Regions from separate parts of the Microbacterium sp. KR10-403 genome, predicted to be linked through region 2. Evidence: predicted binding sites of a transcription regulator. Region 2 holds the regulator's gene; the other holds the start of a gene.
The links. The regulator HspR, encoded in region 2, represses chaperone genes until heat shock. The targets are predictions, from matches to a motif close to AAGTTGAGTCNNNNNGACTCAACTT.

Region 1: a site for HspR is predicted at 4,419-4,443, ahead of ABMQ42_RS07645 (ATP-dependent Clp protease ATP-binding subunit). Genes of this name have one in related genera too.

The regions. Positions count from the first base shown of each region.
Region 1 is NZ_JBEGDC010000003.1:187,922-202,560, forward strand. It holds gene ABMQ42_RS07640 (SLC13 family permease) at 1-1,794, shown strand, start outside; gene ABMQ42_RS07645 (ATP-dependent Clp protease ATP-binding subunit) at 1,847-4,402, opposite strand; gene ABMQ42_RS07650 (VOC family protein) at 4,559-4,945, shown strand; gene ABMQ42_RS07655 (hypothetical protein) at 4,934-5,767, opposite strand; gene ABMQ42_RS07660 (tellurite resistance/C4-dicarboxylate transporter family protein) at 5,821-6,903, shown strand; gene ABMQ42_RS07665 (MarR family winged helix-turn-helix transcriptional regulator) at 6,896-7,321, opposite strand; gene ABMQ42_RS07670 (DsbA family protein) at 7,389-8,120, opposite strand; gene nrdF (class 1b ribonucleoside-diphosphate reductase subunit beta) at 8,358-9,335, opposite strand; gene nrdE (class 1b ribonucleoside-diphosphate reductase subunit alpha) at 9,444-11,603, opposite strand; gene nrdI (class Ib ribonucleoside-diphosphate reductase assembly flavoprotein NrdI) at 11,585-12,028, opposite strand; gene nrdH (glutaredoxin-like protein NrdH) at 12,031-12,264, opposite strand; gene ABMQ42_RS07695 (hypothetical protein) at 12,529-13,218, opposite strand; gene ABMQ42_RS07700 (sensor histidine kinase) at 13,380-14,537, shown strand; gene ABMQ42_RS07705 (response regulator) at 14,534-14,639, shown strand, end outside.
Region 2 is NZ_JBEGDC010000004.1:474,472-489,110, forward strand. It holds gene ABMQ42_RS11485 (TetR/AcrR family transcriptional regulator) at 1-328, shown strand, start outside; gene ABMQ42_RS11490 (acyl-CoA dehydrogenase family protein) at 472-1,674, opposite strand; gene ABMQ42_RS11495 (phosphotransferase family protein) at 1,674-2,756, opposite strand; gene ABMQ42_RS11500 (DUF1304 domain-containing protein) at 2,909-3,304, shown strand; gene ABMQ42_RS11505 (hypothetical protein) at 3,432-3,629, opposite strand; gene ABMQ42_RS11510 (heat shock protein transcriptional repressor HspR) at 3,779-4,216, opposite strand; gene ABMQ42_RS11515 (DnaJ C-terminal domain-containing protein) at 4,315-5,319, opposite strand; gene ABMQ42_RS11520 (nucleotide exchange factor GrpE) at 5,338-5,967, opposite strand; gene dnaK (molecular chaperone DnaK) at 5,973-7,841, opposite strand; gene ABMQ42_RS11530 (hypothetical protein) at 8,039-8,929, opposite strand; gene ABMQ42_RS11535 (hypothetical protein) at 8,913-10,109, opposite strand; gene ABMQ42_RS11540 (hypothetical protein) at 10,109-10,402, opposite strand; gene ABMQ42_RS11545 (SAV_915 family protein) at 10,399-10,773, opposite strand; gene ABMQ42_RS11550 (MFS transporter) at 10,957-12,261, shown strand; gene ABMQ42_RS11555 (hypothetical protein) at 12,290-13,291, opposite strand; gene ABMQ42_RS11560 (alpha/beta hydrolase) at 13,357-14,331, opposite strand; gene ABMQ42_RS11565 (glycosyltransferase family 2 protein) at 14,543-14,639, shown strand, end outside.

The DNA of each region.
Region 1 (14,639 bases), on a different contig from region 2:
ATCGTCCTGGTGCTGCTGGTCGCCGCGATCGCGATGTTCGCGTTCGGGCGGCCGCGCATGGACGTCGTCGCGGTCGTCATGATCGTCGCGCTGCCGCTGACGGGCATCCTCAGCGTGCCGGAGACGCTCGAGGGCTTCGCCGACCCGAACGTCGTGCTCATCGCGGCGCTGTTCGTCGTCGGCGAGGGCCTCTCGCGCACCGGTGTCACGTATCGCCTCGGCGATCTGCTCTCGCGCGCGGCCGGCACCAGCACGACCCGGCTGATCGTGCTGCTCATGCTCGCCGTCGCCCTGTTGGGCGCGATCATGAGCTCGACCGGCGTGGTGGCGATCTTCATCCCGGTGGCGATGAGCATCGCGACGCGCACCGGCATTCCGCCCCGCCAGCTGATGATGCCGCTGAGCTTCGCGGGCCTTGTCAGCGGCATGCTGACCCTGATCGCGACGACCCCGAACCTGGTGATCGATGCCGAACTGCGCCGCGCCGGGCACGGCGGCTTCGACTTCTTCTCGATCACGCCGTTCGGCCTCGTCATCCTGGCCCTCGGCATCGTGTACATGCTGTTCGCCCGTCGTCTTCTGGGAGGGGATGCCGCGGGCCCGGGCCGCGCGGCACGCACGTTCGCCGGCCTCATCACCGACTACGGCGTCGACGCGCGCACGCACCGGTACCGCGTCACGGCGGGCTCGCCCCTGATCGGCACGCGCCTGGCGGAGGCCGACCTGGTCGACGAGCATCGACCGGGCGTGCTGATGATCGAGCGCTCGCGCATGTTCCGCGGCACGCAGCGCTTCACCGCCAACGAGGCCGTGGTCGCCAAGGGCGATGTGCTGTTCGCCGACACCGCGTTCTCCTCCGGCGATCGCGGCCGGCTGCGGCTGGAACGCCTGAAGATGACCGACGGCTTCTTCGACGCGTACTCACGCCAGGTGGGCCTTGCCGAGGTGCTGATCGCGCCCGACTCGGCGGCCATCGGCAAGAGCGCGCGGTCGCTGCGTCTGACGGCGAGGTACGGCGTGCACGTCGCGGGGCTGCGCCGCCGCGGCCGTACCGTCGAGAGCGGCATCGCCGATGCCCGTATCGCGGCCGGCGACACCCTGCTGGTGACCGGCTCATGGCAGGCGATCCACCGGCTCGGCAGTGCGCGGCGCGACTACATCCTGCTCGATCTGCCGGCCGAGGCCGCCGAGGTCGCCCCGGCGGCGAACCAGGCGCCGTTCGCCATCGCGATCGTGCTGCTCATGGTCGTGCTCATGGTCACCGGCATCGTGCCCAACGTCATCGCGGCGCTCATCGCCTGCCTGCTGATGGGCGTCTTCCGCTGCGTCGACATGGCCGGTGCGTACCGCAGCATCCACTGGCCGACCCTGCTGCTCATCGTCGGCATGCTGCCGTTCGCCCTGGCGCTCGAGCGCACCGGCGGCGTGGACCTGGTCGTCGACGGCCTGCTGGCCGTACTCGGCGGCGCGGGACCGGCGATACTGCTGGGCGGCGTCTTCGTGCTCACCGCGGTGATCGGCCTCTTCGTCTCGAACACCGCGACGGCCGTGCTCATGGCGCCCATCGCGATCTCGATCGCCGAACACCTGGGCGTCTCGCCGTATCCCTTTGCGATGATGGTGGCCCTGGCGGCGTCCTCGGCCTTCATGACGCCGGTGTCGTCGCCGGTGAACACGCTCGTCGTCGAGCCGGGCCGCTACCGGTTCGGCGACTTCGTGAAGATCGGCGCCCCGTTCACCGTGATCGTGCTCATCGTCAGCGTGCTGCTGGTGCCGCTGCTGCTTCCGTTGTAGAGACGGCGAGGCGGGATGCCGCGACCTGCGCCGCGGCATCCCACCTCATCGTTCACGCCACCTGGTGCACGGGCGCCGCCGTCACCGACAGCACATCGTCCGCGGCATCCACCCGCACCGCTCCCCCATCGGCGAGCTCACCCGACACGAACAGGTCGGCGATGCGGTCGTCGACCTCGCGCTGGATGAGCCGGCGCAGCGGCCGCGCACCGTACTCGGGCTCGTACCCGTGGTCGGCCAGCCACTGCACGGCGGCGTCGGTGGCCTCGAAGCCCACCTCGCGCCAGCCGAGCCGCGCGGTCGTCGCTCCCAGCAACAGGCGCACGATGTCGCGCAGCTGCTCACGGTCGAGCTTGCGGAACAGCACGATCTCGTCGATGCGGTTGAGGAACTCGGGCCGCATGGCCTCGCGCAGCTTCGCGAAGACGCGGTCGCGCAGGTCCTTCTCCGACCCGAAGCCGGTGGCGCCTCCGCCGTCGGCGAGGAAGCCGATGCCGCCCCCGCGCGACGCGAGGAACTCGCTGCCCAGGTTCGAGGTCATGACGATCACCGTGTTGCGGAAGTCGACCGTGCGCCCCTGCCCGTCGGTCAGGCGCCCGTCGTCGAGCACCTGCAGCAGCAGGTTGAACACGTCGGGGTGCGCCTTCTCGATCTCGTCGAACAGCACCACCGCGTACGGGTTGCGTCGCACGCGCTCGGTGAGCTGCCCGGCCTCGTCGTAGCCGACGTATCCCGGAGGGGCACCGACCAGGCGCGCCGCAGTGTGCCGCTCGCCGAACTCGCTCATGTCGAAGCGGATCACCGCGCTGTCGTCGTCGAAGAGCGACTGCGCGAGGGCCTTCGCGAGTTCGGTCTTGCCCACGCCGGTGGGGCCGAGGAACAGGAACGAGCCGATCGGCCGGTGCGCGTCGCCCATGCCGGTGCGATTGCGCCGCACGGCCTTGGCGACCGCCGCGACCGCGTCGTCCTGACCGATCACGCGCGCGTGCAGCTCGTGCTCGAGCACGGCCAGCCGGTCGCGCTCGCTCTCGGTCAGACGGGAGACCGGGATGCCGGTGGCCCGGCTGATCACATCGGCGATCTCGGGTTCGCCCACCACCGCGTCGGCCTTGCGGGCCCCCGCGCTGTGCGAGACCTCGTCGAGTCTGCCCTCGACCTCGGCGATCTCGTCGCGCAACTGCGAGGCGTCCTCATAGCGCTCGGCCGAGACGGCGGCGTTCTTGTCTGCTTCCAGATCGGCGAGCTTCTGCATCAGCGTCGAGACATCGGCCTGCACGCCCAGACGCAGCCGCAACCGGGCGCCCGCCTGGTCGATGAGGTCGATGGCCTTGTCGGGCAGCACGCGCTCGGTGAGGTAGCGGTCGGAAAGCTCCACCGCCGCGCGCAGCGCGTCGTCGGTGTAGGTGACACCGTGGTGCAGCTCGTAGGCGTCCTTCAGGCCGTGCAGGATGCGGATGGCGTCCTCCACGCTGGGCTCGCCGACCTTCACGGGCTGGAAGCGGCGCTCCAGCGCGGCATCCTTCTCGATCCGGCGGTATTCGTCCAGCGTCGTCGCACCCACCAGGTGCAGCTCGCCGCGGGCGAGACGGGGCTTGAGGATGTTGCCGGCGTCCATGCCGCCGTCACCACCTGCGCCCGCGCCCACGACCGTGTGCAGCTCGTCGACGAACGCGATGATCTCGCCCTTGTGGGCCGAGATCTCGTCCATCGTCTTGGTGAGCCGCTCTTCGAAGTCGCCGCGGTAACGGGTGCCGGCGAGCATGCCGGGCAGGTCGAGCGAGATGACGCGCTTGCCGTGCAGCTGCTCAGGCACCGCCCCTGCGACGATCGCGCGGGCCAGGCCCTCGACGATCGCGGTCTTGCCGACGCCGGCCTCGCCGATCAGCACGGGGTTGTTCTTCGTGCGCCGCGAGAGGATCTCGATCGTCTGCTCGATCTCGTCGGCACGGCCGATGACCGGGTCGAGCGAGCCCGCCTCGGCGAGCGCCGTGAGGTCGGTGCCGTACTTCTCGAGCATGGGCGTGTCGGAGCCGCCCTCGGGCTGCTCCGCCGGCCCGCCGGCGGTCACCGTCTCGCTGGCGCCCTGCGTGAGCGCCTCGGCGGTCACGCCCGCCTGCGCCAGCACCTGGCCGGCCGGGGTGTCCTGCGCGAGCACGAGCGCGAAGAACATGTGCTCAGGCTCGATGTAGGTCGATCCCGACGAGCGCGCGACCTGGAACGCGTGGAACAGGGTGCGCTGCAGCGCCGGGGTGATCTCGGCGCCGTCCGCGTGCGCGGCCTTACGGCTCGGCGCCGGCAGCCGCCGCTCGGCATCGTGCGCGATGGCCTCGGCATCGGCACCGATGCGCCGCACCGCCTCCTGCGCGGGGGCGACCTCCATCAGCGCGTGCAGCACGTGCAGGGTGTCGACCTCGCGCTGGCCGCGCTCGAGCGCGTACTGCGCCGCGCTCTGCAGCACCTCCTGCGTGCGGGCGGTCATGAAACGGCTGATGTCGACCGACCGCTGCTGACGCGCGCGCTCACCGGCCAGATAGCGCGCGAGGAAGTCGTCGAACGCGCTCGCGCCGTCGGGGGCGCCCGAGACCGGGGGTGTCACGTCATCGACCATGCGATTACTCCTTGAGAACTTGAGTCCGTGTGCATCAAGTCTACGAACTTGAGCACGGTTGTATCAATTTGAACGCCAGGCGTGCCCCGGTATTCCCCGACGTTCGATGTCGGAACCCCCGCGTAGCCTTTTCCCAGGTGAACAAGGGAGAACACCATGGAATGGCGCATTGAGCTGATCTTCGTCCCCGTGACCGATGTCGACCGCGCGCGGGACTTCTACGAGCGGGTGGGCTTTCACCTCGACCACGACCAGTCGCCGTTCGAGGGCCTCAGATTCGTGCAGATGACGCCCCCGGGCTCAGCATGCTCGATCGCCTTCGGCACGAACCTCGGCATCGACCTCGAACCCGGCCGGCAGAACACGATCCAGGTCGTCATCCCCGATGCGGAGGAGGCACTCGCCCACCTGCGCGCGATCGGCGCCGACGCCGAGGGGGTCGATGAGCAGGCCTGGGGCCGGTTCGTCACCTTCCGCGACCCCGACGGCAACCGCTGGACGCTGCAGCAGATGCCGGTGCGCCCGTCGGCGTCAGACCAGTGACGGGTCGATCTCGTTCCACTTCTGCACGGTCTGGGCGACCCAGAACACCGCGAAGAACCCGATGACGCCGATCTCGCCGACGAGGGTGAAGGGGCGGCCCGACAGATCGACCCCTGCAAGGCGGAGAATGCCGGTGAGCGCCAGATAGAGCAGCGACGCCGCCATGCCCACGGCGACGACCACGTACACCCGGCGCCACGGACGGCGGGATGCCACGGCCGACACCACCGCGATGGCCGCCATGATCCCGAAGAAGGCCCCCGTGACGACCAGGTGGCCGAGGTGCAGGAGCGCCTCGGGCCACACCAGCAGCCAGACGAGCATCGCCACCGACACGACCAGGGCCGCGACGACGCCGATGGTCACGCCCGGTGACAGCGTCTGCTGCACCCGCGCGAGGATCAGCGCGCACACGGCTCCGACGATCGCGATGACGACGAACGTGATGATGCCCGTGGTGACGCCGGGCAGGTAGTGCTCGGGCACGCAGGGCACCGCCCCGGGGCATCCCTCCCCCGGCACATCGCCCGCGGCGATCGGCGTCGGGATCACGGCGATCAGCGGGGCGAACAGGGCCGCGACATCCAGCAGGATCTGCTCGACACTGTGCCCCGACAGCGCCACCAGCGCGAGGGCGACGGAGATGAGCGCGCCGGTGAAGGCCGTGCGGCCCGAGGTGTAGAACAGGCCGCTGAGTGACATCACCGGGCCCTCCGTGGCCCACACGACCACGAGTGCGACGGCGATGCTCAGGACCGCACCGAGGATCGCGAGGCGGACGTAGCGGTAGGTGCGCTGGGTCGTGGTGCTGGAGAGCCGCATATTCACGATCCTGCACCACACGGCCGTCACCGCCGGACGCTAGCCTGAGGGTCGTGACCACGTCGCCCGCACTGCCGTCAACGCTGTCGCGCCGCGCTGACGCAGGAATAGCCGCGCTCACCCCGGGTTATTTCGCCCTCGTCATGGCCACCGGCATCGTCTCGATCGGCATGCGGACCAATGAGTGGTTCACGGTCTCCATCGCGCTGCTGATCATCGCGGCGATCTCATACGTGGTGCTGGTGGTGCTCAACATCATCCGCGTGATCCGCCACCCGGCGCAGATGGCCGACGACTTCGCCGACCCCGGCCGGGCGTTCGGCTTCTTCACGTTCGTGGCAGCGACCGACGTTCTGGGCAGCCGGCTCAGCCAGGAGACCGGCTTCCACGGCATCGCGGTGAGTCTGCTGCTGGTCGCCTCGATCGCCTGGATCATCTTCGGGTACACCGTGCCGTGGACGGCGGTGCTCGGCGAGCGCAAGAAGGTGCCGATCACGACGGCGAACGGCACCTGGTTCATCTGGGCGGTGGCCAGCCAGTCGATCGCGGTCCTGGCGGCGACCCTCGAGATCGAGTTCGAGGCGTGGCGGCCGGGCTTGGCACTGCTCGCCGTCTTCTCCTGGTCGGTGGGCATCTTCCTGTACTGCGCGGTCGGCGTGTTCGTGGCGGTGCGCATGCTGACGGTGCCGTTCCGCCCCGAAGACCTCACTCCCCCGTACTGGGTCGCCATGGGTGCGACCGCGATCACCGTCGTCGGCGGAGCCCGCATCGTCATGATGGCCGATGCGCCGATGGTGGATGCCACGCGCGGCCTCATCGCCGGTGCGTCGGTGTTCTTCTGGGCGTTCGGCACCTGGCTGATCCCGCCGCTGATCATGGCCGGGTGGTGGCGCCACGTGCGGCACCGCATCCCGTTCCGCTACGAGGCGACGCTGTGGAGCATCATCTTCCCGCTCGGGATGTACGGGGTGGGCGCGCAGTTCCTCGGCACGGTCGACAGCCTGCCCATCGTGCACGCGATCGGATACGTCGAGAGCTGGGTCGCCCTGGCCGCGTGGGCCGGCACGTTCGGGTGGATGCTGGTCAGCATCTGGCGCACGGTGCTGCGCCCGCGGCGAGAACTCGCCGTCAGCTGAGGTGCTCGCCGAAGGGCTCTTCGTGCAGGCCCTTCAGCGCCGCGGTGAGCTGTGCACCGCCGGCGGCGAAGGCGGCGTCGAGGCGCCCCAGCCGCGCGTCGGCTTCGGCGAGCGCCGCCATGCCCTTCTCGGTGACGCGGAGGGTGGATGCCGCTCCGGCGTGGGCCGTGGCATCCTCCACCAGCCCGTCGTCCACGAGCGCGCGGACGGCCGTGTGCGCCGTCTGCACGGTGATCTGCGAGCGGCGCGCGAGTTCGGAGAACGAGATGCCCGGTGTCGCGCGGACGTGCGCGAGCAGCCCGTACTTGCGGGTCGTCAGCCCCAGGCCCTTCAGCTGCTTGTTGAGCTGGCCGTCCCAGATGCTCCCCAGCGTCAGCAGGGAGAGCACCGGGCTGAATCGGCGGGGCTGCGAGGGCATGGGTCCATCGTAGCCACCGCGCACCGCGGCGCCGGGGCGGCGGGCCGGGTGTATTGATCTCGCCGCATCAGCTCGCGAGTGCCGCGTCGACGGCGGCCTGCAGACGGTCTGCGTTGCCGTCCTGGATGTCGAACACGGTGCCGTCGACGACCAGCACAGGAACCCCTTGCACGATCTGCGTCGTGCCGTCGATGGTCGTGCCGAGCCAGTGGTCGTTGGACGCGCGCACCCAGTCGCCGAACTGCTGCGACGCGACGGCATCACTGATGTCGGCGGTCACGCCGGCCTGCTTCGCCAGGGCGACGATGTCGTCGTCGGTGGGAGCGCCCGCATCGCCCGGCTGGTTCTCCTGAAGGAGCGCATAGAACGCCGGGATGACCTCGCCCTCCCCCGCATCGGCGACCGCCGCGATGGCGCCCGCGGCGCGCGTCGACCAGTCGGTCGCGTCGCCGTGCTTCTCGCTCACGAAGTTGAGCGGGTGGATCGTGAACGTGATGTCGCCGTTCGCGACCCACGACGAGATGAGCTCACCGGTCTCGGCCTCGAGCATCGCGCAGTAGGGGCACGACAGGTCGGTCCACAGGGCGACCTCGACGGGTCCGTCGCCGACCGTGATGGCGTGTTCGTCGAGGGATGCCGACACGGCGGCGCCGTCGGCAGGTGCGGGGGCCGATTCCGCGGGCGACGACGCGGGCGTCTCTGCGGCCGGCGTCTCGGTCGCGGCGGCACAGCCGCCCAGCGCGAGAGCCCCGGCCATGATCGGCGTGAGCAGGAGGACGGTGGTGCGGCGTCGGGGCATGATCTTCCTTAGTGGTCTGACCACTTAATCTACCTGCGGCGCCTGCGAGGCTTCCTCGAAACGGCCGTGACAAAGCGGAGTGCCTCAGACCGAACATCGCCGCGCGCAAGCACCCGCCCCGATCGCGAGCCCAAATGGCGGTGCGAGAGACGAAGAAACGATGGAAGAGCCCCGGACCCGCAGCATCCTGCAGATCCGGGGCTCTCTCCGGTTCAGACGTTCGTCACATGAGGGGCGTCAGAAGTCCCAGTCGTCGTCCTCGGTGGCTTCGGCCTTGCCCATGACGTACGACGAGCCCGACCCGCTGAAGAAGTCGTGGTTCTCGTCGGCGTTCGGCGACAGCGCCGACAGGATGGCCGGGTTCACGTCGGTGACGGTCGCCGGGAACATCGCCTCGTAGCCGAGGTTCATGAGCGCCTTGTTGGCGTTGTAGTGCAGGAACTTCTTGACGTCTTCGGTCAGCCCGACGCCGTCGTAGAGGTCCTGCGTGTACTGCACCTCGTTGTCGTAGAGCTCGAACAGCAGCGAGAAGGTGTAGTCCTTGAGCTCCTGGCGGCGCTCCTCGGTCTCCTTCTCGAGCCCCTTCTGGAACTTGTAGCCGATGTAGTAGCCGTGCACGGCCTCATCGCGGATGATCAGCCGGATGATGTCGGCCGTGTTCGTCAGCTTTGCCTTCGACGAGAAGTACATCGGCAGGTAGAAGCCCGAGTAGAACAGGAACGACTCGAGCAGCGTCGAGGCCACCTTGCGCTTGAGCGGGTCATCGCCACGGTAGTACTCCATGATGATGTGCGCCTTGCGCTGCAGGTTCGGGTTCTCGGTCGACCACCGGAACGCGTCATCGATCTCCTTCGTCGACGCGAGGGTCGAGAAGATCGAGGAGTAGCTCTTGGCGTGCACCGACTCCATGAACGCGATGTTCGTGTAGACCGCCTCTTCGTGCGGCGTCACCGCATCGGGGATCAACGACACGGCGCCGACCGTGCCCTGGATCGTGTCGAGCAGCGTGAGCCCGGTGAACACCCGCATGGTCAGCAGCTGCTCGTCAGGCGTCAGCGTGTTCCACGACTGCACGTCGTTCGAGAGCGGCACCTTCTCGGGCAACCAGAAGTTGCCGGTCAGACGGTGCCAGACCTCGAGGTCTTTCTCGTCCTCGATGCGGTTCCAGTTGATCGCCTGGACGGATTCCAGGAGCTTGAGCGGTTCGGGGGTCATTTCTCTTTCTCTTTCACGGATGCCGGGGGCCCGGGTGTCGTTTCGACTCGCTTCGCTCGCTCAACGACCGTGGTGCCGCACGTCGAGTGGCGCCAATTCATAGGAACCTCATAGCATACAGCTGACGCAGCCATCCACCTCGGTGCCCTCGAGGGCCATCTGCCGCACGCGGATGTAGTAGAGCGTCTTGATGCCCTTGCGCCACGCGTAGATCTGCGCCTTGTTCACATCGCGGGTGGTCGCCGTGTCCTTGAAGAACAGCGTCAGGCTCAGACCCTGGTCGACGTGCTGGGTGGCCGCCGCGTAGGTGTCGATGATCTTCTCGGGACCGATCTCGTACGCGTCGCGGTAGTACTCCAGGTTCTCGTTCGTCATGAACGGCGCCGGGTAGTAGACGCGGCCGAGCTTGCCCTCCTTGCGGATCTCGATCTTCGACACGATCGGGTGGATCGAGCTCGTCGAGTTGTTGATGTACGAGATCGAGCCCGTCGGCGGCACGGCCTGCAGGTTCTGGTTGTAGATGCCGTGCGCCATGACCGAGGCCTTGAGCTCTGCCCAGTCCTCACGGGTCGGCACCTGGTGGCCGGCGAACATCGCCGCGACCTTCTCAGTGGCGGGCAGCCAGTCGTTCTCCACGTACTTGTCGAAGAACGCACCCGAGGCGTAGGTCGAGTCCTCGAACCCGTCGAAGGTCTCACCGCGCTCGATGGCGATCTTGTTCGACGCGCGCAGCGCGTGGTACAGGACCGTCGCGAAGTAGACGTTCGTGAAGTCGAGGCCCTCGTCCGAGCCGTAGTGCACGTGCTCGCGTGCGAGGTAGCCGTGCAGGTTCATCTGCCCGAGGCCGATCGCGTGCGAGCGGTCGTTGCCGTCTTCGATCGAACGGACCGACGCGATGTGGCTCTGGTTGCTGACCGCGGTCAGGCCCCGGATCGCGGTCTCGACGCTCTTGGCGAGGTCGCCGCCGTCCATCGCCAGCGCGATGTTCATCGAGCCGAGGTTGCACGAGATGTCCTTGCCGATCTCGTTGTACGACAGGTCGTCGTTGTACGTGGTCGGCGTGTTGACCTGCAGGATCTCGCTGCACAGGTTCGACATGTTGATCCGGCCCTTGATGGGGTTGGCCCGGTTCACCGTGTCTTCGAACATGATGTACGGGTAGCCCGACTCGAACTGGATCTCGGCGAGGGTCTGGAAGAACTCACGCGCGTTGATCTTCGTCTTCTTGATGCGCGGGTCGTCGACCATCTCGCGGTACTTCTCGGTGACCGAGATGTCGCCGAACGGCACGCCGTACACGCGCTCGACGTCGTACGGGCTGAACAGGTACATGTCTTCGCCGGTCTTGGCCAGCTCGAACGTGATGTCGGGCACCACGACGCCCAGTGACAGCGTCTTGATGCGGATCTTCTCGTCGGCGTTCTCACGCTTGGTGTCGAGGAACCGCATGATGTCGGGGTGGTGCGCGTTCAGGTACACGGCGCCGGCGCCCTGACGCGCACCCAACTGGTTCGCGTAGCTGAAGCTGTCTTCGAGCAGCTTCATGACCGGGATGATGCCGGAGGACTGGTTCTCGATCTGCTTGATCGGCGCCCCCGACTCGCGGATGTTGCTCAGCAGCAGTGCCACGCCGCCGCCGCGCTTGGAGAGCTGCAGCGCCGAGTTGATGCCGCGCGCGATCGACTCCATGTTGTCTTCGATGCGCAGCAGGAAGCAGCTGACCAGCTCGCCGCGCTGCGCCTTGCCGGTGTTCAGGAACGTCGGCGTCGCCGGCTGGAAGCGCCCCGAGATGACCTCGTCGACGAGATCGCGCGCGGTCTGCTGGTCGCCGTCGGCCAGTCCGAGCGCGGTCATGACGACGCGGTCTTCGAAGCGCTCGAGGTAGCGCTTGCCGTCGAACGTCTTCAGCGTGTAGCTCGTGTAGTACTTGAACGCGCCCAAGAACGTCTCGAAGCGGAACTTCGCCGCGTAGGCACGGTCGTTGAGCTCCTGGATGAACTCGAACGGATACTTGTCGAGCACGCTCTTCTCGTAGTACTGCTTCTCGACGAGGTAGTCGAGCCGCTCCTTGAGGGAGTGGAAGAACACCGTGTTCTGGTTCACGTGCTGCAGGAAGTACTCCCGCGCCGCACGCTTGTCGGCGTCGAACTGGATCTTGCCGTCGGCGTCGTACAGGTTGAGCATCGCGTTGAGGGCGTGGTAATCCATGCCGTCGAAACGCGCCTCGGTCTTGAAGGATGCCGTCTCGGTCACTGCAGCTTCCACCATCGTTCCAATCCATCGCTCACGCGGGCGACGTCCTCGGGCGTGCCGAACAATTCGAGCCGATACAGGTGCGGCACGTTGCACTTGCGGCTGATGACTTCTCCGGCCAGGCAGAATGCCTGGCCGAAGTTGGTGTTGCCCGCGGAGATGACCCCGCGGATCCACCGGCGGTTGTCCTCATCGTTGAGGAACTTGATGACTTGTTTGGGCACGGAGCCCTTCTCGACGCCGCGGCCCTGGCCGCCGCCGTACGTCGGCGTCACGAGCACGAACGGCTCGTCGACGTGCAGCGGCGGCTCGGCGGCGTGCGGCCCCATGTGCAAGGGGATGCGGCGGGCCGGCAGACCCAGCTTCTCGACGAATCGCGCCGTGTTGCCCGACACGCTGGAGAAGTAGACCAGCAGCGGCGCGGCCACTGCGGTGTGCATGATCAGGCCAGGCGGGCGGCGAGCTCGTCGATCTTGTCGGGACGGAAGCCCGACCAGTGCCCCTCGTCGGTGATGACGACAGGCGCCTGCAGGTACCCGAGGGCCTTCACCTGCTCGAGGGCCGTCGGGTCCTCGCTGAGGTCGTGCACTTCGTATTCGATGCCCTTCGCATCCAGTGCCCGGTAGGTGGCGTTGCACTGCACGCAGGACGGCTTCGTGTAGACGGTGATCGCCATTTCGACCGTGTCTCCCCTCGTCATTCGATCTGTCTTCGCCGGTGGTCCCCCCGCCGGTCACCCAATACTACATATGGGTACCGACACTGGGAAGCACCACAAGGGATAGTAGTTACATCCGTGTAGTTTTCCACCGCCCTCCCCATGTACAACACAGCTTGTCCACCGTTTCATCCACAGGTCGGCGGCTTCTCACGCCCTCGGAAAAGGCCAGGAATCCGCGGCTTTCTCCAAGAGCGTGAGAAGTCGTCCACAGGCGCGAGGCTACGCGCGGGTTCCGACATCCGATTTCCTGTGGACAATCGTCATCGGCGTGTCGCGGCGTGTCGCACTCCCCCGTGCGACCAGCACCACCAGCGGCACCCACAGAGCGACGAGCGAGAGCAGCTGCACGATGCCCGCGATCGGCCCGCCGAACAGATTCGCACCCGCGGTGACGACCGCTGCCAGCGGCACCCACACCGGCACGGCGCGCCCGATCCGCAGCCCGACGGTCAGGATGATCGGCCCCAGCGAGTAGCCGACCAGGAACACGAGCAGCAGGACGTTGCCGACCGGCTCCGCCTCCCCCGCCCGCAGCATCGCCGTCACCCCGTCATCGGGCAGGCCGGCTGCGGCCACGGCGCCGTAGAGCGAGAAGAAGGCGGCCAGATGCCCGATGCCGGCGGCGAGCCCGAGCCCGGTGACCAGGGCGCCGATGCGCGTGACGAGCCGACCGCGCGACCCGCCCGATGCGCCGAGCGCCGGGAGACCTGCGATCCAGACGAGCGGCCCGAACACCGCCAGCAGGCCGATCGCGAGCCATGCCGTCGGGAACTGCTCAGCGGCGTCGACCGCCGTCGGCTGCGTGCCCGTGGGCTGCAGCATCCACTGCCAGACGGTCGTGACGACGAGACTCAGTGGTCCTGCCACGAGGGCCGTCGCGGCGACGGCCCGATCGAAGTGCGTGGTCATGGGATTCTCCTCTCGGCGCGGTGTGCGCCCCCGGCGGCATCGTGTCGCGCCGGGCCCGGCCACCGCGTCGCCGCACGGGGCGATTCCCGTCGTCCGAGCGGCTGATCGCTGTCGCCCGCACGGGGGACGCGCAAGGGCCTCGGGATCAATAGAGTGACGTCATGCGCCGGGCCTTCGCGCGATGGCGGCGTCGCACGCTGTGGGGTCTGCCCGCACCCGACGTCTCGCTGGCGCTCGCCCTGCTGGCGGTCGCGGTGGCGAGCGTGGTCACCGGCAACCCCGACGAAGGGCCGCTCGCGCTCACCCTGCCGGTGGCCGTCGCCATGACGGCGGCCCTCGCCTGGCGGCGCCGCAGCCCGCTGGTCCCGGTGGCGGTCGTGATCGTGGCCGGACTCGTGCAGACGCTGCTGTCGACCTCTCCCGGCTCGCTGTGGTCGTTGGTGGTGGATGCCGTGGCCCTGTACTCCGCGGCGGCGTACCTGTCAGAGGGGCTCGCGGCCCTGACCAGCGCGGTGTTCGTCGCGGCGTTGCTGGCGCAGGAACGGATCGACAACGGCGTGGACTACGTGTTCATCCTGCTGCTGTTCGGCGGGGTCTGGCTGCTCGGCCGCGCCAGCGCGCAGTGGCGCGGCCGCCTCACCGCCGCCGAGCGACGCCAGCGCGAGGCGGCGCGGCTCGCGGTCGCCGAGGAGCGCGTGCGCATCGCCCGCGACCTGCACGACGTCGTCGCGCACAGCCTGAGCGTGATCGCGGTGCAGTCCGACGCGGCCGAGGCGGCGCTGGGCGTCGCGCCCGAGCGGGCGCTCGCCCCCGTGCAAGCGGTGCGCACCACCGCCCGCGAGGCCCTCGCCGACATCCGCCGCATGCTCGACGTGCTGCGCACCGACGACGACGAGCTGCCCGGGGTCGACTCCCCCGGCGTCTCGGCGATCTCGGGCCTCGTCGACGCCGCACGCGGCGCGGGCACGCCCGTGACGGTCGACGTGCGGCTGACGACCGCTCCGGTGCCGCCCGGCGTCGACCTGGCCGCCTACCGCATCGTGCAGGAGAGCCTGACCAACGCCCGCCGGCACGCCCCCGGGGCCGCGGTGACCGTCGCGATCACCCAGCACGCGCGGGCGCTGGACGTGCGGGTGACGTCGGCCGCGGCATCCACTCCTCCCATCACCACCCACGACGGGGACGGTTACGGGATCAGCGGCATGCGGGAGAGGGCGCTCTCGCTCGGCGGCTCCCTCGACGCGGGCCCCGCGCCCGACGGCGGGTTCGTCGTGCGTGCGATGCTGCCGCTGTCGGCCGAGCGCCGGGAGACGTCATGATCCGCGTCCTCATCGCCGACGACCAGGAGCTCGTGCGCACCGGCTTCCGCCTCATCCTCGATCTGGAGGACGACATGGAGGTCGTCGGCGAAGCCGCCGACG
Region 2 (14,639 bases):
GGTCGCGCAGCTCGACGAGGCGGTGGTGTTCTTCCAGAGCGCGCACCTGCTGAGCCCGGAGCGGCACGACGAGGTGACCCGGCGCCGCCGCACGTACAACGACGCGTTCGGCGCGCTCATCGCGCAGGGGCAGGCCGAGGGCCGCTACCGCACCGACATCCCGCTGCCGGTGCTCATCGCCCACTTCTTCGCCGACGTGCACTATCTCGGCCAGTGGTACTCGCCGACGGGCGCCAGCAGCGCCGACGCGCTCGCGCGGCAGCTCACCGAGCTGTTCCTGGCGGGCATCCGGCGGGTGGATGCCGCGGCACGCCACCCGGCCGGCTGACGGCGCGGCCGCGGCCCGCGGCATCCGCCCCGTCCCCCACCCCCGCGGTGAGAGTGCAGCTGGTGGACGAAGGAGCGGTTGGTTCCCTCTGCCTCGTCCGCCCATTGCACCCTCACGGTCGCGGGGCCGCGGAGCGCAGCCGCTCAGCGCCGCAGCTCGGCCCGTCCCAGCGAGTTCAGGTGCACCTCGTCGGGCCCGTCGGCCAGACGCAGCGTGCGCACCCCGGCCCACAGCGCGGCGAGGGGCGTGTCGCCGGAGACGCCGGCGCCGCCGAACAGCTGGATCGCGCGGTCGAGGATCTGCTGCACGGCCCGCGGCACGGCGATCTTGATCGCCTGGATCTCGGTCATCGCCTGGCGGTTGCCGACGGTGTCCATGAGCCACGCGGTCTTCAGCACGAGCAGCCGCAGCGCCTCGAGCTGGATGCGCGACTCGGCGACCCACTCGCGCACGACGCCCTGCTCGGCGAGCGTCCGGCCGAAAGCGACCCGCTCGTTCGCCCGCCCACGCACGAGCGCCAGCGCCCGCTCGGCCATCCCCAGCGCGCGCATGCAGTGGTGGATGCGCCCTGGCCCGAGACGCGCCTGCGCGATCGCGAAGCCCTCCCCCTCGCCCTTCAGGATGTTCGCCGCCGGCACGCGCGCCCCGTCGAACACGACCTCGGCGTGCCCGCCGTGATCGCGATCGTCGTAGCCGAACACGCTCAGCGGCCGCACCACGTGCACCCCCGGGGTGTCGCGCGGCACGAGGATCATCGATTGCTGCCGGTGCCGGTCGGCGTCGGGGTCGGTCTTGCCCATGACGATGAAGATCTTGGCATCGGGGTTCATCGCCCCGGTCGACCACCACTTGCGGCCGGTGATCACGTAGTGGTCGCCGTCGCGCTGGATGCGCGTGCCGATGTTCGTGGCGTCCGACGAGGCGACATCGGGTTCGGTCATGCAGAACGCCGAGCGGATCTCGCCCGCCAGCAGCGGCTCGAGCCAGTCGCGCTTCTGCGCGGGGGTGCCGAAGTCGTGCAGCACCTCCATGTTGCCGGTGTCGGGGGCGTTGCAGTTGAATGCCGTGGGCGCGAGCTTGGGACTCCACCCCGTGATCTCGGCGATCGGGGCGTACTGCAGCTGCGACAGGCCCGCACCCTCGTCCCCGGGCAGGAACAGGTTCCACAACCCTTGCGCGCGCGCCGCGGCCTGCAGTTCGCGCAGGATCGGCCGGAACGACCACTCGCCGGGTGCATCGGCCAGCTGCTGCTCGAGCACGGGCTCGGCCGGCAGCACGCGCTCGTCGACGAACGCCCGTGCGCGCTCCGTGAACTCGCGCGTGCGCGCGTCGGGTGCGAAATCCATCAGACCCACTCCATCCCTGCCGTGGCGAGCGGTTCGACCAGCTCGCCGATGCGATCGAATCCCGCACCGACGGTCTCGCCGGCGCTATGGCGCAGGTGGATTCCCTCGAGGATCACCGCGAGCTTGTATGCCGCGAACGCGCGATACCAGTGCAGATTCGGGATGCTGCGCCCCGACCGGCGCGCATACGCCTCGACGAGCGCGTCGAACGTCGGGTATCCGGCATCCACGTCCACCGCACTCGGCACGATGCGGCCGGCACCGGGCAGATCGGCGACGTTCCAGTACAGCCCGAGGATGCCGAGGTCGACGAGCGGGTCGCCGAGCGTGGCCATCTCCCAGTCGAGGATCGCCGAGATGCGCGGCGCGTCACCGGTGCCGACGACCAGCGCGTTGTCGAGGCGGTAGTCGCCGTGCACGATGGCGGCGGGGCCCGACGCCGGCACCTGATCGTGCAGCCGCTGCTGCAGGCGATCGAGGGTGGGCGTCTCACGCGAGCGCGACGCGTCGAGCTGCCGTTGCCAGGTCTTCAGCTGCCGGTCGATGTATCCGTCGGGGCGGCCGAAGTCGGCGAGCCCGACCTGTGCAGGATCGACCGCGTGCAGATCGGCGAGGTGCCCGGCCAGGGCCGTGCTCATCGCCTGGATGCCCGCGCGGGTGAACTCGGCGTTCTGCGCGCGGCGCGTGATCGTGCGCCCTGGGGCGCGCTCCATGACGAAGAACGGGGTCCCGGTCACGGCGGCGGTCTCGGTGTCGTCGACGAGGTCGATGGCGACCGGGACCGGGATGCCGCTGCCGGCGAGAGCCGCGATGACGCGGTGCTCGCGGCGCATGTCGTGCGCGCTGGCGAGCACGTGGCCGAGCGGCGGACGGCGCACGATCAGCGGCACCGCGGCGCCATCGACGGCGTAGGTCAGGTTGCTCTTGCCGCCGACGATGACGGACGCCTCCAGCTCACCGCCCGCCAGCTCGGGGTGGGCGCTCTCGAGCCAGGCGCGGAACCCGGCGATGTCGAGACCCGGCGTGGCACCGGCCGCGTCGGCGCCGGGTATCGGCGGCGGGGTGTGTTCGGGCTGCGGCATCCTGACCTCCTCGTCGTGACGATGCTCACTCCATCATACCGACCGGACGGTATGTTCTGCACCCAAGGACGATCGACGGGATGCCGCGGGCCCGGCCGCCGCGTTCGACGACGGTCGTGCGCCCGACGCCGTTCCGCCCGTAGGCTGACCGCATGATCGTCATCGCAACGCTCGTCGTGGCCCTCGCCGCGGTGCTGCACGTGCTGATCTTCGTCCTCGAGAGCGTGCTGTGGTCGAAGCCCGGTGTGTGGACACGGTTCGGCCTCACCGATCAATCCGCCGCCGACACGACGAAGCCCATGGCGTACAACCAGGGCTTCTACAACCTGTTCCTCGGGCTCGGCGCGATCGTCGGGCTCATCCTCTACGGCGTCGGCCAGCAGACCGTCGGGCTGACCCTCGTGTACTTCACGCTGAGCTGCATGGTGCTCGCCGCCGTGGTCCTGACGACCACCGGAAGGAAGTACCTCAGCGCGGCGCTCGTGCAGGGCATCCTGCCCCTGCTCGGGATCGTGCTGCTGGCTGTGAGCGACCCGCCCGCCGTGTAGGCGGCCGCGAGGCCGTTCATCTCGCAGGATGAATCGGGCCCGCCCCCTCGACACGCCGCGCGAAGCGCCCGGGATCGCAGAAGCATCCTGCGAGCCGCACACGCGGGAGGGGTGGATGCCGCGCGGCTCAGCGCTCGTTGCCGCGCTTGTAATTGCCGGTGGCGCGCTGCAGGGCGGCCTGGTCGGTCGCGTCGTCGACGCCGAGCCGGGCGATCAGGCGCGCCGCGGCAGATCCGCGGACGACGGTGACCAGGCGGCCGGCGCGCGAGATGAGCACCTCGCCCGATTTGGTCACCCGATACGCGAACGGCTCATACTCCGGCATCCCACCCCTCCCTTCTCCTCCGCTCCTCCGGCAGATTCACATGAGTCTGTCTTGTGCACACCAAACCGTCGGCCAGTTTCGTGTGCACGAGACAGTTCCACGTGAATTCGGCGGGATGGATGGGCCGTGGGTCGGCACTCGTCGGCCCCTCAGCGCTCGTCGGGGCGCTGCGGGCGCCACACGACGATGTCGGTCGAGCGGCGGATGCGGCGGCCATGCCGCAGCGGCACGACCGAACCGGTCGACCCCGCGGCGAACACCCGCGCACCGGGGCGGTTCTCGACCTCGACGCGCACGCGCTCCTCGAGCACCTGCACGCGCATGTGCAGCTCGCGCACGTGCTCCTCGAGCTCGAGGATGCGCACGATGGCCGGCAGGCTCATGCCCGCGGCCGACATCTTCGACACCTCACGCAGCTGCGCGACGTGCCGCAGCGAGTAGCGTCGTGACCCGCCCTTGGTGCGGGCGGGCACGACGAGCCCCATGCGGTCGTACTGCCGCAGAGTCTGGGGGTGCATTCCGGACAGCTCGGCGGCCGCCGCGATCGCGAAGATCGGGGCGTTCTCGTCGGGTTTGTACTCGGGCATCCGGATTCACCTCCTCGCTACTCTAGGAACTTCTCCGCGGGTGCCGGCGTTCCGACGCGCTCCGCTCGCGGAGCGGCCGGGATGCCGGTCCCGTTCGTTCACCGGCCGGCGCCGGCCTTGGCCATCAGCTCGGCCCGCGGATTCTCCTTGGGCTCGAGGTCGTGGAAGCGCTCGAGCGCCTCGCGCGCCGCGTCGTCGAGGTGCGACGGCACGGCCACCTGCACCTCGGCGAGCAGGTCGCCGGTGCCCTTCTTGCTCTCCACGCCGCGGCCCTTCACGCGCAGCACGCGCCCCGACGGTGTGCCGGGTGCGACACGCAGCCGCACCGGATCGCCGCCGAGCGTCGGCACCTCGATGGTCGCGCCCAGCGTCGCCTCGGTGAACGTCACGGGGACGGTCACGCGCAGGTTCAGCCCGTCGCGGGTGAACACGGGATGCGGCCGCACCGTGATGGTCACGACGATGTCACCGCTCTCGCCGCCGTCGGGTGAGGGATGCCCCCGCCCGCGCAGCCGGATCTTCTGACCGTTCGACACCCCGGCCGGGATCTTCACCTTGAACGGCTTGCCGTTCTCGCCCGACAGGGTGATCGTCTCGCCCTTGACGGCCGTGATGAAGTCCAGCGTGGTGTGCGCCGTGACGTCCTGCCCCTTCTGCGGCCCGCCGAACCCGCGGTATCCGCCGGTCGAGTCACCGAACCGGCCGGAGCCGAAGCCGCCGCCCTGCTGGCCGAACATCGAGAAGATGTCCTCGAAGTTGCCGTTCGTCTGGAAGCGCGTCCCCCCGCCGCGGCCCTGGCCGAACATGCCGCCGAAGACGTCGTCGAAGCCGCCGGCGCCCTGGCCGCCCGCCGTGAAGCGCGCGCCCGAGCCCATTGCGCGGATCTGGTCGTACTCGGCCCGCTGCTCCTTGTCGGAGAGCACCGAGTACGCCTCGCTGATCTCCTTGAACTTCGCCTCAGCGGCGGCATCGCCCGGGTTCGAATCCGGATGGTACTTGCGCGCGAGCTTGCGATAGGTCTTCTTCAGGTCGGCGTCGGTGACGTCCTTGGACACGCCGAGCGTCTTGTAGAAGTCCTTGTCGAACCAGTCCTGACTGGCCATGGATGCTCCTTCTCGCGGTCAATCCGCCGGAACGGCGACGACCACCTTCGCGGGGCGGAGCTCCACATCGCCCAGCCGGTAACCGGTCTCGACGACCTCGAGGATCGTCGCCTCTGCCACGCCCGGCGTCGGCTGCTGGAAGACGGCCTCGTGCTGCTGCGGGTCGAAGGCGTCGCCGGCGGCGCCGTACGAGACCACGCCCAGCTTCTCCACGACGCCGCGCAGCTTCTCGGCGATCAGCGCGAAGGCGCTGCCCGCTTCGAGGTCGCCGTGCTTCTCGGCACGGTCGAGGTCGTCGAGCACGGGCAGCAGGCCCTTGGCGACCTCACCCTTGGCCCGGTCGATCTCGACCTGGCGCTGCTCCTCGGTGCGGCGACGGTAGTTCGCGTACTCCGCCTGCAGGCGCTTGAGGTCGCTCAGCAGCGTCGACTCGAGGTCGGCCAGCTTGGCATCCTCCGCCGCGGCGTCGGGATTCTGCGCGGTGCCGAGGATGTCGTCGACGGTCAGTTCGTCGTCGCCGCCCTCGGCGCTCTCCGCGCCCGTCGGGTTGTCGGCCGCGTCCTGCGGCTCGGGGCCGGATGCCGCAGCATCCGACCCCTCGCCGTCCGGACGGACCTCGTCGTTGTCGTCGAAGCCCTTGTCGGTCATGTTCCCTACTTCTTCTCGTCCTCGTCGTCGACGACCTCGGCGTCGACCACGTCCTCCTCGGGGTTCGGCACGTCGCCGTTGCCCGGGTCGGCGACGTTCGGGTCACCCTGGGCGCCTTCGGCCTGCGCGGCCTGGTAGATCGCCTCGCCCAGCTTCTGCTGGCTCTCGTTGAGCTTGTCGAAGGCGGACTTCACCGCGTCGTCGTCCTCGCCGGCCAGAGCCGTCTTCAGGGCGTCGACATCGGCCTGCACGCTGTCCTTGACGTCGGACGGCAGCTTCTCGTCGTTCTCCTTGATGAGCTTCTCGATCGAGTAGGCGAGCGACTCGGCCTGGTTGCGCGTGTCGGCGGCCTCACGGCGCTTCTTGTCGTCGGCCGCGTTCTCCTCGGCCTCGCGCACCATGCGGTCGATGTCCTCCTTGGGCAGCGACGAGCCGCCGGTGATGGTCATCGACTGCTCCTTGCCGGTGCCCTTGTCCTTGGCGGACACGTGCACGATGCCGTTGGCGTCGATGTCGAAGGTCACCTCGACCTGCGGGATGCCGCGCGGCGCCGGCGCGATGCCGGTCAGCTCGAAGGTGCCCAGCGGCTTGTTGTCGCGGGTGAACTCGCGCTCGCCCTGGAACACCTGGATCGCGACCGACGGCTGGTTGTCGTCGGCGGTCGTGAACGTCTCGCTGCGCTTGGTCGGGATGGCCGTGTTGCGCTCGATGAGCTTGGTCATGATGCCGCCCTTGGTCTCGATGCCGAGGCTCAGGGGGGTGACGTCGATCAGAAGGACGTCCTTGCGCTCGCCCTTGAGGACACCGGCCTGCAGGGCAGCGCCCACGGCCACGACCTCGTCGGGGTTCACGCCCTTGTTGGCGTCCTTGCCGGTCTCGCTCTTGACGAGCTCGGCGACGGCGGGCATACGCGTCGATCCGCCCACGAGCACGACGTGGTCGATGTCGGCGACCTTGATGCCGGCCTCGCGGATGACGTCGGTGAACGGCTTCTTCGTGCGGTCGAGCAGGTCCTTGGTGAGGTCCTCGAACTTGGCGCGCGAGAGGGTCTCCTGCAGGTTCGCCGGGCCCGACTCGGTCAGCGAGAGGTACGGCAGCGAGATGCTGGTCGAGGTCGAGCTCGAGAGCTCCTTCTTCGCCTGCTCCGCGGCCTCCTTCAGACGCTGCAGGGCGATCTTGTCACCCGAGACGTCGACGCCGGTCGTGTTCTTGAACTGCGTGATCAGCCACTCGACGACCCGCTGGTCCCAGTCGTCGCCGCCGAGGCGGTTGTCGCCCGCGGTCGCGCGCACCTGGATGGTGGAGAAGTCGTCGTCCTTGCCCACCTCGAGCAGGGACACGTCGAACGTGCCGCCACCGAGGTCGAAGACCAGGATGAGCTCGTCTTCCTTGCCCTTGTCGAGGCCGTACGCGAGGGCCGCAGCGGTCGGCTCGTTGATGATGCGCAGGACGTTCAGGCCCGCGATCTCGCCGGCCTCCTTCGTCGCCTGACGCTCGGCGTCGTTGAAGTACGCCGGAACCGTGATGACGGCATCCGTCACCGTGTCGCCCAGGTACTCCTCGGCGTCGCGCTTCAGCTTCTGCAGGATGCGCGCCGAGATCTCCTGCGGCGTGTAGGCCTTGCCGTCGATCTCCTGGGTCTTCCAATCGGTGCCCATGTGACGCTTGACGGAGGTGATGGTGCGATCGACGTTCGTCACGGCCTGGCGCTTGGCGGTCTCACCGACCAGCACCTCGCCGTCCTTCGTGAACGCGACCACCGACGGGGTCGTGCGGAACCCCTCGGCGTTGGCGATGACCTTCGGCTCGCCGCCCTCGAGGACGGACACGACCGAGTTGGTCGTACCGAGGTCGATACCCACTGCACGTGCCATGTGTTTCTCTTCCTTTCCGGGGGTCATGGCTGCTGCCACGGCCCGGGTTGACGTTGATAAAAGCCTTCTCGCGGCCCGATGTTGAGCCGCGATGACTCAAGTGTAGGACGATGTGCGGCCGCTGTCAATAAAGTTGATAACCACCGGCTCAACTTTGGCATTCCCGCGGCCCGCGGCCCGCAGCCCGCAGCCCGCGATCAGCGCTGCCCGCGCGGACGGAACGACGCGAGCCAGTCCGTGCCGAGCTGTGCCGGCACCGAGCCGACGGCGAGGTCGGCGTCGAAGAGCCGCGCCGGCACACGCCCGGTCGCGAGTTCGGCCCGCGCCGTCGGCATGAGCCAGTACAGCTGCAGCGCCATCATCACGAGAAGGGGATCGAGGTCGAGGGCGGGCAGTTCGACGTCGATCGTGTCGCGGCGGCGCGCGAACGGGTGCCGCCAGTGCTCGACGTACGACGCGGCGCCTGATTTCACCTCGATGCGCGCGACCATGAGGCCGCCGGTCGCCTGGGTCCAGCGGAGGGCCGCGATGTCATCCCACGCGACCTCGGCGTCGATGCGGAACGACGTCGCACGCACGCCGTTGCGCGTCAGCACGGCGCGTCGGACGTGCCCGATCGACAGGAGGTGATCGATCACGACGGCCAGCAGCAGCACGGCGACGATGATCCAGAACACGCGCCACGCGGCATCCACCGCCACGGCGATGATGCACGCGCCGACGAGCCAGACGACCGCTGTGGCGAGCGTCCACCCGGCGAAGCGCCGACTGCCGGGGACCTCGACCTCCGTCGTCGAGGCGCGCACCGACACGGGATCACGGCGCGGACGGTAGAGCACGAGTATGAAGAGGTCCGCGACGACGATCCAGAACATGCCGGCGACGGCGGCGACCACCAGCGCCCATCGCCGCGCTTCCGCGTCCGCGCCCACCGCGAGATCGACGGCCCCCACCGTGAGGAACGCGGCGAACACGGCGACGATCCCGCACATGATCCACCAGGCCGCCCGCGGGAGCAGCATCTCCACCGCGGCGCTCGGCATCGTGCGAGCGCGGCGCGAGAGGGGCGCCTCAGCCGAAGACGGCATGCCACGCCCCGCTGGCCAGGTCGCCGATCGCCTCGCCGGTGTCGGCGAGCTCGTCCCAGCCCGCCTTCAGCGTGTCCCCGACGCCGGCTGCCGCGTCTTCAAACAGGTGATCGATCGCACCGGAGGTGAAGATCCCGACGGCACCGCCGACAACGGCACCCACCACCGCACCGGCGATGGTACCGGCGGGTGGCGCGATGAAGCTGCCGACGATGGCGCCGGCACCGGCACCGGCCGCCAACCCGGCGACGAAACCGCCGCCGTTCGACACGACCGCCTGCGTTGCGGACTCGCCGTGCTGCATGTCGTCATAGATGCCGTAGGCCGTGCCGGCGATGCCCAGCACGAGAAGTCCACGGCTGAGCTTCGAACCCACCTTGAGTCCGGTCTCGAGCATGGAAGCACTGTCGGCGACGACGCTCTTGGCCTTGGCGGCGTCGTCCATGAAGGCGTACACGTCCTCCTTCGGCAGGACGACCCGACCGTCTTTGACGGCATCGGCGAGATTCTTCTGCGCGGTGGTCAAGCGATCCTGGTTGATGAGCATCGTGCCTTTGAGCTGGTACGCCGAGTTCGCGAGCGCCCCGCCCGACACCCCCGCGGTGATGAGCGAGGTCGTCACGCTCGCGAGGTTTCCGGCCGCCGAGTTCCAGGTGGCCGCAAAGTCTTCCAGCGCCTGCTGCCACTGCTCGTTCGCCTCATCGACGGCATCGACCAGGCCGTTCCACACGTCGACCTTGGCGTTGTAGGCATCGAGGGCGTCCTGCGCGGCATCCGCCTCTTCGCTCGTCGCGTCGGCCGGCAGCTGCGTGTTCGGCGCCTCGCCCGGGCCGTGGATCTGCGTTCCGGCTACCGTCAGCCCGCCGTCGACAGCCGTGGCGCGGGCATCGGTCATGCTGCTCTGCGCGTCGGAGAGCGCGGTGCCCAGCGTCTTGACCGATCCGGCGAGGTCGGCGACATCCTCGCGATACGTGTCGACTGCCTTCTTGGCGGTCTGCGTCGTCGTCCCGAACGCACCGGCCGCAGTGCCGGTCCAGCCGTTCAGGGTCTTCGTCCGCGCCGACGAGATATCCGTGGCCAGCGTGTCGGCGTGGCCGGCGACGGTGTTGCTCAGAAAGATGCCGACGTCCCCGATGGCGTCCGGCGAGCCGTCGATGCGGGTCTCCAGAACCTGGCCCATCAGCCCTCCGCCTTCAACTGCGCGATCGCCGCCTTCGCGCGAGCATCGTAGTCCGCGATGTCGCCGGCGCCCTCTTCGGCGGCGTCGGCGATCGTGTCGACTTCGAACACCAGACGCAGCGCGACCTCGGTCACCGTCGACAGCGCGCTCTCGAGCAGAGGCGCCGCCAGCCCCGTGTCCGAGGCATCCGGGTTCTTGCGCGACACCGCCGCGTCGAAGTCCTCGGTCGCGGTACGCAGGGATCGGATGCCGCCGGCGAGCGCCTGGGCATCGACGGCGACGGACCCGCTCACGAGACGACCCCGCCGCGCTCAGCGGCCTCGGCGCGGGCGCGATCGCCTTCGGCGCCGTTGCGGAACTCGACCGGAACGTCGATGTCGAGCAGTACCGTGTCGAACCGGTCGACCTCCCAGATCGGCTGCAGCTGCGCGGTCGGCATCACGATCCAAGGCTGCTCCGCGCCCATGCCGGCATGCAGCCGGTCCAGTGCCGAATACGCGAGGAGGGCAGAGCGCCCGTCCTTCGTGCGTCGGTACTCGAGCTGGGCATCGGCGGGGTCCGCCACCCCACGGACGATCGGCAGATACAGCACCGGCGGATAATCGGACGGAAATCCGCCGGCAGCAGCGGGTCTCCGTGACGATCGGGCGGACTCTTCAGGCATGCGGATCACCGTTTCCGGATGGGATCGGAGGATGAAGACACCCTACCGAGTGCTCCTGAGAGCACGCACGAGACGACGCGGATCCGACCGGATCCTGGCATCCCGTCTCGTCCTTCCCGTAGCCTGAGCTTCGTGACCGGCCACGACGCCCCCGACCCCGACCCGCGCTTCTCGACCGCCGCGATGGCCGTCGGCCCCGACAGCACGCCCGTCCCCCGGAGACGCGTCTTCTCGTGGGCCCTGTGGGACTGGGGCTCCGCCGCGTTCAACGCCGTCGCGACGACCTTCGTGTTCACCGTCTACCTGACGAGCTCGTCGTTCGGCGACAACACGGCGTCGTCCCAGGCACTGTCCACGGCCCTCACGATCGCCGGTCTCATCGTGCTCGTGATCGCCCCGGTGACCGGGCAGCGCACCGACGCGTCGGCGCACCGCAAGCTGTGGCTCGCCGTCAACACCGCGGTGGTCGTGGTGATGCTCGGGCTGATGGTGTTCGTACGCGCCGATCCCGCATTCCTGTGGTTCGGTCTCGTGCTGCTCGGCGTCGGCACGGTGTTCTTCGAGCTCGCCGGCGTGAACTACAACGCGATGCTCGCGCAGGTGTCGACACCCGCGACGGTCGGCAAGGTGTCGGGCTTCGGCTGGGGCATGGGCTACCTCGGGGGCATCGTCCTGCTGCTGATCGTGTACTTCGGCTTCATCCACCCCGACGTCGGCCTGTTCGGGGTCACCGGCACCGACGGCCTCGACGTGCGCATCTCGATGCTCGTGGCCGCCGCCTGGTTCGCGGTGTTCGCGATCCCCGTGCTCATCGCCGTGCCCGAGAACAAGCCCGCTCCCGGCCGCGCGCGGGTCGGCATCCTCCACTCCTACGCCGTGCTGTTCCGCGACATCGCGAGCCTGTGGCGCGACAGCCGGCACACCGTGTACTTCCTGCTGGCGTCGGCAATCTTCCGAGATGGGCTGACCGGCGTGTTCACGTTCGGCGGGGTGCTCGCCGCCGGCACGTTCGGGTTCAGCGCCGGCGAGGTCATCATCTTCGCCATCGCCGCCAACGTCGTCGCCGGCATCGCCACGATGTCCAGCGGCAGCCTCGACGATCGATTCGGCCCCAAGCCCCTCATCGTCATCTCGCTCATCGGCCTCGTCGTCAGCGGCAGCCTCGTCTTCTTCCTGCACGCGGGCGGCCCCACGATGTTCTGGATCTTCGGGCTGATCCTGTGCCTGTTCGTCGGCCCGGCGCAGTCCGCGTCGCGCACGTTCCTCGCACGCCTGATCCCCCCGGGACGCGAGGGCGAGGTCTTCGGCCTCTACGCGACCACCGGCCGCGCCGCGACGTTCATCGCGCCGGCCATGTTCGGCTTGTTCGTCACGATCGGCGGGGCCCAGTACTGGGGCATCCTCGGCATCGTGCTCGTGCTGCTGGTCGGACTGATCCTGCTGCTCCCCGTGCACTCCCGACAGGAGCAGCTGCGCCACCGCGACTGATCGCGAGCACGTGCGACTCCGAGCCGGCTCAGCGCAACCGCGCCAGCATGCGGGCCGTCTCGTAACGCGTGCGCCCGAGCGGAGTACGCGGGTCGTATCCGAGCTGGCGGGTGAGCGATTCGTGCCGTGACTGCATGCTGCTGTGGTGCATCGAGAGGGCGGATGCCGCGGCCCGAACACTCTCCGCCGCGACGAGCTCGTCGAGCAGATCGAGGGTGCGTGTGTCCAGCGCGAGCAGCGCAACGACGTCAGGATGCGGCTCGTCGGACGGCGAGACGGCGCGCGCCAGCAGGATCAGCGCGCCCAGGTCCGCGGCATCCACCACCGGATGACGACGGTCGGCGAGCCGCAGCGCGATCCGGGCGTCCCGCCATGCCGCGGGGAGTTCGTCGGGGCCCGCTGCGACCGCATGGCCGACGGGCCCTGCGGTGGGGAGATCGTGCTCGGCCGCGACGAGGCCGGCACGCACGAGGCCGTGCTCCGTGGCCAGCACGGCCGTCGCCCCGCCCGCGACATCCGTCTCACCCGATCGCGCGATCACGCGCAACCGCTGCGCCCCGTCGAGGCGAAGGCGCGCAAGCGCCGTCGCACGCTCCGCCGGGCTCCGCGCCTCGTCGAGCACGACTTCCACGGATCCCGCGGGCGCACGCCGGTCGCCGGAGACGATGACCACCGCGAGCTCGAGACGATCCAGGACCATTGCGTCGTTCGCGTGCGGAGCACCGGTGCGCTCTATCCAGACGCGGTGCTCCTCGCCGCCGGCCGACGGCCACGCGGTCGCGTCTGCGCCGGCGAAGCCCTGATCATCCGCCGCGTCAGCGACCGGCATCCGTCGCCCCTGCGGGTCGATCCGAATCGTCCGGCCGTGCACGAGCGCCCCGGCGGGCACGCCCGCCAGCACCGCGGCGGCACGGACGAGGGCCTCGACGCCGACGCCGTTCGCGACGAGCGCGTCGAAGTACGCGATGACCTTGAGCGACTCGCTCGCGTCGGGATCGAGAGCGGTCAGGCGGCCGGCGAGTTCCTGCATATGGGCTCCTGTCGGCCCATCCTAGGCGGCCGGCCTCCGCTGCGCGACGGCCGGCCGCCCGGGCGTCACGCTCCGAGGATCCTGTCGACCCAGCTGTCGCGCGCGGCGACCATCTGCTGCGAGAGCACGGCCTGGGGCGCGAAGCCCTCGAAGCCGTGGAATCCGCCGGGCCAGACGTGCAGCTCGGCCTGGCCGCCGGCCGCCCAGATCGCGCCGGCATAGGCGACGTCCTCGTCGCGGAAAACCTCTGAGCTGCCGCAGTCGATGAACGCCGGCGGCAGGTTCGAGAGATCGGTCGCGCGCGCGGGTGCGGCATAGATCGACACATCGTCCGTGCCCCGGCGCTCCCCGAGCAGGGCCGACCAGCCGGTCACGTTGCTCCCGCGGTCCCAGACGCCGACCCCGTCGATCTGGATCGTCGACGTCGTCTGGTCGCGATCGTCCAGCATCGGGTACATGAGCAGCTGACCGATCAGCGCGGGCCCCTGCCGGTCGCGGGCGAGGAGCGATACCCCGGCCGCCAGCCCACCGCCCGCGCTGCCGCCCGCGATCAGCAGCCGGTCGAGCTCGATCCCGAGCTCTTCGGCGTGCGCGGCGGTCCACAGCAGGCCGGCGTAGCAGTCCTCGACGGGCGTCGGGTCGGGGAACTCGGGGGCGAGCCGGTACTCGACCGTCACCGCGACGGCGTTGTAGCGGTGCAGCCACCCGAACAGCGCCTGGGCGCCCGTCCACCGGTCACCGATGATCATGCCGCCGCCGTGCGTGTGATAGATCCCGGCGCCGGTGCCGGTGCGTCCCTTCGCCTGCAGGACCGTGACGACGATGTCGTCGCCCTGGTAGCCCGGAATCGTCACATCACGCGCCTCGATGCCCGCCTCATCGAGAACGTCATCGGTCACCGCGAGCAGCGGGTTCGCGCGCAGCATCGGGATCATCTCGGGGGTCAGCGTCGACGGGAAGGCGTCGCCCAGCGCCGCAAGAGCGGCGGCGAGCTCGGGGTCGAACGGCGGGTGTGCGCTCGCCGAGAGTGTTTCGGTCATGGGATCTCCTTCGGTCCGGTCGCGTCCTTGCGACCCCTCCAGCATGCGGGAGGCTGGTGGATGCCGCATCCGCCGTCCGGCCGCGATTCCGTGCCGTCCGACCCGCCGCGCGGCGGGGCTCAGAACAAGAGATCGCGGGATGCCGCAACCCGTCGCCGCCCGTTCACCCGGGCTTCGCCGCACGGTCACCCTGCCGTGACAACGTCGCAGAATGCATCATCCGAGAACCACCGTCATCCTGCCCGCGAAAGACGCCGGCGCATACATCGGGACGACGCTCGAGACGCTGCTGCGCCAGTTCGACGAGC